One region of the Streptomyces sp. NPDC060194 genome, then DNA from elsewhere that is predicted to be linked to it. Evidence: riboswitches for the same ligand, from Rfam matches in the RefSeq annotation. Region 1 holds a riboswitch; each other region holds the start of a gene.
The links. A riboswitch is a leader RNA that binds a small molecule or an ion and turns the genes downstream of it on or off. The one in region 1 is predicted to bind cyclic di-AMP.
Positions count from the first base shown of each region.

Region 1 (2,171 bases):
CCGGGCCCCTCGGGCACCGCCGCCGACGCGGCGTACGGGCCGGCGACCGGCTCCGGGTACGGTCCCGCGCGGCAGGGCGGGCGGCGCCGGTGGCCCGCCGTGGTCGGCGCGCTGGTCGCCGCCGCGCTCGTCGGCGGGGGAGTGGCGGCCAGCTCGCGCTACGTCCTGGACGACGGGAAGGGCGGCGGCTCGGGGCGCGGCGGCTCGTCCCCGTCCGCGAGCGCCTCGGCGTCGGGGGAGCAGCGGCCGTCCCCGTCCCCCTCCGGCGGCGAGGACACCGGCGGTGGCACCGCCGGAGGGCAGTCCCCGTCGCCCGCCGACGGCGTTCCCAACGGCTGGGTCCGTGTCGAGGACCCCGAGGGCTTCAGCCTGCTCCTTCCGCAGGGCTGGGAGCGGCGGACCGAGAACGGCCAGATCGACTACACCCCCGACGGCGGTGTCCGTTTCGTCCGGATCGCGATCGATCCGGAGACCGACTGGGAGAGCCCCTACGAGCACCAGACCGACCTGGAGCGGGGCGTCTCGAAGCGGCCGGGCTACCAGCGGCTGGGCCTCGTGGCCAACACCTACCGTGACCTGACCGGCGCGCGCTGGGAGTTCACCTGGACCGCCGGCGACAAGGACGCCTCCCGCGGTCCGCGGCACGCGATCTCCCAGTCCTGGATCGACCGGGACGGCACGGAGTACGTGGTCTACATGTCCTCGCCCGAGGAGCGGTGGGCGGAGACCCGCGAGCAGTTCGACAGCGTGCTCCGGGGCTTCCGGCCCTGACTTCGGTCACCGATCCCGCCGAATTCCGCCGGGGTGAGCGGGGTCATACCGATGACGTTCCGTGGTGTGACCCAGCTAATGCGACCTCTCGCCGCAAGGGCTCTTCGACGCCGGGCGCACGGTGAGTGACGGAAACGTGCCGCCGTATTCGCCGTAAGGATCAGTTGTGAAGAAACGGCGTTTGTTCTGCGGCTCATCCGTCACTTAACGTCCCAGGGACTCCGGACGGAACGCCTAATCCTGCCGCCGCCCGGACACCGAATCCGACTTCGAATCACCGAATCGGCAGGAGCGGGGGACCCGTTCAGTACGCGGTCCCGGAATTCGATCTTCGTATTCCAGGGCCGCTAGGGGTGAAGCCGCGTCGCCGCGGCCGGGCATCTCCAGCCCGAACCCGACAGCTAACCCCGCAGGCGTCGGAGAGGAATGCAGCATGCCGATCAAGGCACAGCACAAGCGCGTCCGTCCCCGTCGCGTCGTCCGCGGCATCACCGCCATCGGCGCGGGCTCCGCCGCCCTCGCCCTCCCGCTCTTCGGCGCCGCCCAGGCGCACGCCTCGACCGAAGCGGCCCCCGCCGCGAAGGCCGGCGCCACCTTCCGCTCCGCGCCCGTCCACGCGCAGCCGAAGCAGGCCGAGAAGTCCACCTACACCGTGGCCGGCGGCGACTACCTGTACAAGATCGCCCAGGAGCACGACGTCGCCGGCGGCTGGAAGCAGCTCTACGCCGACAACCAGGACGTCATCGGCGGCAACCCCGAGCTGATCTACCCGGGCCAGAAGCTGGAGCTCGACGGCTCGGCCGCGCCGGCCGCGCAGAAGCAGCAGGCCCCGAAGGCCGCCGCCCCGAAGCCCGCCGCGCCGAAGCAGCAGGCCCCGAAGCCGGCCGCGCCGAAGCAGGAGGCCGCCCCGCAGCAGGAGGCCAAGCAGGCCGAGGCGCCCGCCACCGCCGACTCCTCCTCCAACAGCAGCGGTTGGGTCAAGCCGGTCGACGCCGGCACCTCCACCCCCTACCGCGCCTCCGGCGGCAGCTGGTCCAGCGGTTCGCACACCGGCGTCGACTTCTCGGCCGGCTCCGGCTCGACCGTGAAGTCCATCGGCCAGGGCACCGTCGTCTCCGCCGGCTGGGGCGGCGCCTACGGCAACCAGGTCGTCATCAAGCACAACGACGGCCACTACTCGCAGTACGGCCACCTGTCGTCGATCTCCGTCTCCGCCGGCCAGAGTGTCGGTGCGGGCGACACGATCGGCCTCTCCGGCTCCACCGGCAACTCCACCGGCCCGCACCTCCACTTCGAGGTCCGCACCGGCCCGGACTACGGCTCGGACATCGACCCGGTCGCCTTCCTGCGCGCGCACGGCGTCTCGGTCTGACCGAACGACCCCCAGGGGCGGGCGCCTT
Region 1 covers NZ_JBHWZH010000285.1:1-2,171, forward strand. Annotated here, with positions in the region: partial or broken gene ACFWEG_RS28915 (serine/threonine protein kinase) at 1-771, shown strand; cyclic di-AMP (ydaO/yuaA leader) riboswitch at 1,037-1,202, shown strand; gene ACFWEG_RS28920 (peptidoglycan DD-metalloendopeptidase family protein) at 1,205-2,143, shown strand.

Region 2 (2,295 bases), on a different contig from region 1:
CGACCTCGACCTCGACCGTGGGATTGCCTCGGGAGTCCAGGATTTCCCGGGCTACGACGACGTCGATGGACGGCACGAGCATCTCCATTCTCGGATGTGCGGCCCCGTCGCGGGGCCGCCGCACTGCTTGGTCTTCAGAGCCTAACCGCACGGCGGCCGTCGGCCTGCCGAACGCCCGGCCCTCGGGACGACGGGTCGTGCCGTCCCTCGGAAGCATTTTGTTTCGCTACGAAACAAGATACCCCGCCCCACCGCGCCCGGGGAGGGCGCGGCGGAACGGGGTACGGCTGCCGCGCGGGATCGCGGGACCGGATCAGCTGAGGTGCAGCTGCTGGCCCGGGTAGATCACGTCGGCGTTCTTGACGATGTCCTTGTTCAGCTCGAAGAGCTTGTTCCAGCCGCCGGAGACGTTGTTCTCACGGGCGATCTTGGAGAGGGTGTCGCCCTTGACGACCTTGTACTCGCCGTCGCCCTTCTTGAAGGTGTGGTCGGACGGCGCGGCCGGGGCCTGGCGGGCCTCGGAGCGCGTCGAGCGCTCGGGCTGCTGCGAGCGGTCCTGCTGCGGCTGGGCCTGCTGCTCCTGCTGCTGCGGCTGGGCCTGCTGCTGCGGCTGGGCCTGCTGCTGCTCGGGCTGCGCCTGCTGCTCCTGCGCGGGCTGCTCGTCGGCGGCCGGGGCCTTGGAGGTGTCCGCGGCGCCGAGGTTGACGCCGCAGGACGGCCAGGCGCCCTTGCCCTGACCGGCGAGGACCTTCTCCGCGACGGCGATCTGCTGGCTCTTGGAGGCCTGGTCGGCCGACGGGGCGTAGGAGGTGCCGCCGTACGCCGCCCAGGTGGAGGACGAGAACTGCAGGCCGCCGTAGTAGCCGTTGCCCGTGTTGATCGACCAGTTGCCACCGGACTCGCACTGCGCGACCTGGTCCCACTCGGAGGTCGAGGCGGCGGAGGCGTTGGTGGCGCCCAGCAGCGGGGCGGCGATCGCCGCACCGGTCACACCGGCGAACGCGGCGATGCGGGTGGCCTTGGAGGGGCGGCGGTGCTTGGACTTGTTCGAAAGCAGCATGAAACAGATCTCCTCACCGACGCCTACGAGGTGAGCTGTCGGGTTCGGGCGCAGTGAGTGCCCGGCGGCGGGAACCTGCGTTCCCGCCTCTTCACCCCAAGCCCGGTTCCGTACCGCCCTCGTGCTTCCGAGGGCGGCGGGTCCAGGCGGCTTACCTGTGGTTCCCCCGCTCCTGCCTACGGCGCTTTACGCGTCGATGCCCGACGTCCGCCGGCAGGATTCGGCGTGACGGTCGTCGGGGCCCGCCTGGTTCGGCGAGCGAGTCGACGTTAAACACACAACCCGGTGAAGTTCAAAGACGACAGGGGGTGGAGTTATCCATGTCTCATTCGGCGCTCTCGGCCCCGGACTTCTGTCCCGCCTCCTGCTTCACACCGAAATCCAGGCTCTGACCAGGAAGAATCAAATCCGGATCTTCGCCGACCGATTCCCTGTTGGCCTCGTAGAGCGCGGACCAGCCGCCCTCGACCTCGTGCGAGCGGGCGAGCGTCCAGAGGTTGTCGCCCTCGCGGACGGTGTACCGCCCCGCCGCGAGATCCTCGTCACGCGTGGCGTCCGTGCCGCGCGAGGCGTGCTCCTCGTCGGCGCGGGCGTCGTCGGGCGCCGGGCCCGCCAGCTCCTCGACGGCCCCGTCCTCCGACTCCCGTCCCGCGAGGGCCTCCCCGGCCTCCTCGGCGGGCCTGCCCCGGTGCTTGCCCGAGCCCGACGCGGACGGCGTCGCCTCGCCGGTCGTCACGTCGGCGCCGCCGCGCGGCACGGGGTCGTTCGACGTCTCGTCCGACGCGGAGGCGGCCGGCCGGGGGGACTTCGATCCGGTCGGCTCGCGCTCGTCGTCGCGGCCGCCGCGCTTCTCGCGCTTCTCCGCCTTCCGCTCGGCCGCCGTCTCCGCGGGGCTCGCGGACGCGCCCGGGTCGACCTGGGGCCGCTCGTCGGAGCCGCCGGCCGCCTTCGCCAGCCCGGAGATGTCCGCACAGCCGGGCCAGGCGCCCGGGCCCTCGGCCTCAAGGACCTTCTCCGCGACGGCGATCTGCTGCGAGCGGCTGGCGAGGTCGGCGCTCGGCGCGTAGGCGAGACCGCCGTACCGCGCCCAGGTCTCCGGGCTGAACTGGAGTCCGCCGTGCAGTCCGTTGCCGAGGTCCGCGCTCCACAGTCCGCCGGTCTCGCACATCGCGACCTTGTCCCAGGTGCCGGCGTCGGCGGCGTGCGCGCCGGTCGCGCCGAGCAGCGGGAGGGCG
Region 2 covers NZ_JBHWZH010000027.1:14,357-16,651, reverse strand. Annotated here, with positions in the region: gene eno (phosphopyruvate hydratase) at 1-82, opposite strand, end outside; gene ACFWEG_RS08775 (transglycosylase family protein) at 314-1,060, opposite strand; cyclic di-AMP (ydaO/yuaA leader) riboswitch at 1,066-1,254, opposite strand; gene ACFWEG_RS08770 (transglycosylase family protein) at 1,386-2,295, opposite strand, start outside.
Region 2: another riboswitch for cyclic di-AMP. It lies ahead of ACFWEG_RS08775 (transglycosylase family protein); the one in region 1 lies ahead of ACFWEG_RS28920 (peptidoglycan DD-metalloendopeptidase family protein).

Region 3 (2,295 bases), on a different contig from region 1:
GGATCGGCGGGCTGCGGATCGCGGCCCGGTACGACGCGGCGCGCGCGGACGCGTTCATCGGCGGCGACCTGTACGCCGTCCAGGACACCCCGTTCGGGGTGCGGCTGATCGTCGGGGACGTGCGGGGGAAGGGGATGGGCGCGGTGGAGGCGGTCGCCGTCGTCATCGGCGCCTTCCGGGAGGCCGCGGAGCAGGAGGGCAGCCTGGAGGCGGTGGCCCTGCGGCTGGAGCGGGCGCTGGCCCGCGAGGGCACCCGGCGCGACGGCCTCGACGCGGTGGAGGGCTTCACCACCGCCGTGCTCGCCGAGATCCCGCACGGCGCCGAGGTGGTGCGGACGGTCAACCGCGGCCACCCCGAACCGCTGATGCTCCACGCCGACGGGCACGTCGAGGTGCTGCTGCCGGAGCAGTTCGCGCTGCCGCTCGGCATGGGGGACCTCGCCTCGTGGCCCGACCGGGCGCGCGAGCACGCGTTCCCGGAGGGGGCGACGCTGCTGTTGTACACCGACGGCCTCAGCGAGGCCCGGGACGCGGACGGCGTCTTCTACGACCCGGCCGAGCGGCTGGCGGGCCGGACGTTCACCGAGCCCTGCCGGCTGCTCGACGCCGTCGCCGCGGACGTCCTCGCGCACACCGGCGGGGAGTCGACCGACGACATGGCGCTGCTCGCGCTCCGCCGGCCCGCCCGCGCGGGCTGAGCGCCCGTACGGCGACGGCCGCCGTGGCCGTAGGTGACCACGTGGGCGCGGATTGACGAACCGTCAGCACGCAGGCGACCGGCATCACATCGGGTGGACACGAGCAACTCGCCCCGTTTCGCCCGTCCGTCGCCGCATTGGTCCAGGCCGGAAGCCTTAACGATCAACAAGAACGGCTTGGAATAGAGGCCCGCCGTCTATTAACGTTCGATAACGCAGCGGTCGTCACAGTCGTCGCAAGAGTCGACTCCGTGCGCACGCGCCGAATCCCGCAAGGGAACCGGGGAACCACTTCTTGGGGTGAATCGGGCATCTCACGCCTTCTGTTCAGGCGTCGAGGTGACCGTAGGAGACCTTCCTGCTCCGAACCCGTCAGCTAACCCGGTAGGCGAGAAGGAAGGAAAGGAGAGCGCCTCCGTGGCGTCGAACAGCCCTGCCCCCGAGTCGGTCGCACTGCTCGACGGAGCGTCCGGTCCGGACCCCCTGCCCACCGAACCGTGGGTGTCCGCCGGACCCGCCGCGGCGGCCGGCGAGTGGAACCCCAGCGCCGAGACGATCCGTCCGGTCCGCGGCAAGCACCGGGTGGCCAAGCAGCGCGGCGGTCTCGCCCGCAGCTCCACGGTCCTGGGCGTCGGCGTGATCGCCGCCGTCGGCGGGGCCGGCATGGCCTCCGCGCAGGAGCGGCCCGCGGTCTCCATATCCCTGGCGGACCTGCCGGGCGTCTCGGCGGTCGCCGACTCCCTGCCGGACGCCGAGTCGCTGCCCGGCGTGGGCGCGCTGCTCGCCGACTCCGAGGACTCCACCGACGCCGAGGCCGCCCCGCAGGGCTCCGCCGACGTGACCCAGGCGCTCGACACGACGACCCCGCTCTCCGTCGTCAACTCCGCGCAGCAGGAGGGCGCCGCCGCCGGCGAGACGCTGCGGGCGCGGATCCTGCAGCAGGCCGAGCAGCAGCAGGCCGCCGCGGACGCCCAGGCGCAGGCCGACGCCGAGGCGAAGGCCGCCAAGGCCGCCGCCGACCAGGCCGCCGAGCAGCAGAAGGAAGCCGCCGCGGCCGAGGCCGAGAAGGCCGCCGCGGAGAAGAAGAAGGCCGAGGAGGCCGCGGCCGAGAAGGCCGAGAAGGAGCGGCTCGCCAAGCTGGCGCGCAGCTACACGCTCCCCGTCTCCTCGTACACGATCACCTCCACCTTCGGGCAGGCCGGCTCCATGTGGTCCTCCGGCGCCCACACCGGCCTCGACTTCGCCGCGGCGGCGGGCACCCCGATCAAGGCTGTGCACTCCGGCACGATCACGCAGGCCGGCTGGTCGGGCAGCTACGGCTACCACACCGTGCTGAAGCTCGACGACGGCACCGAGGTGACGTACTCGCACCAGTCGTCGATCGGCGTCAGCGTCGGCCAGAAGGTCTCGACCGGCGAGGTCATCGGCAGAGTCGGCTCCACCGGCAACTCCACCGGCAACCACCTGCACCTGGAGGTGCACACGAGCGGCGGATCGAACATCGACCCGCTGACCTGGCTGCGGGGCAAGGGCCTCACCGTCTGAGGCGCCCGCGCCCGCACTCGCGCGATCAGGCGCGATACGGATCACGGGCCGC
Region 3 covers NZ_JBHWZH010000028.1:16,841-19,135, reverse strand. Annotated here, with positions in the region: gene ACFWEG_RS09025 (PP2C family protein-serine/threonine phosphatase) at 1-698, shown strand, start outside; cyclic di-AMP (ydaO/yuaA leader) riboswitch at 949-1,104, shown strand; gene ACFWEG_RS09020 (M23 family metallopeptidase) at 1,116-2,243, shown strand; gene ACFWEG_RS09015 (PrsW family intramembrane metalloprotease) at 2,269-2,295, opposite strand, start outside.
Region 3: another riboswitch for cyclic di-AMP. It lies ahead of ACFWEG_RS09020 (M23 family metallopeptidase); the one in region 1 lies ahead of ACFWEG_RS28920 (peptidoglycan DD-metalloendopeptidase family protein).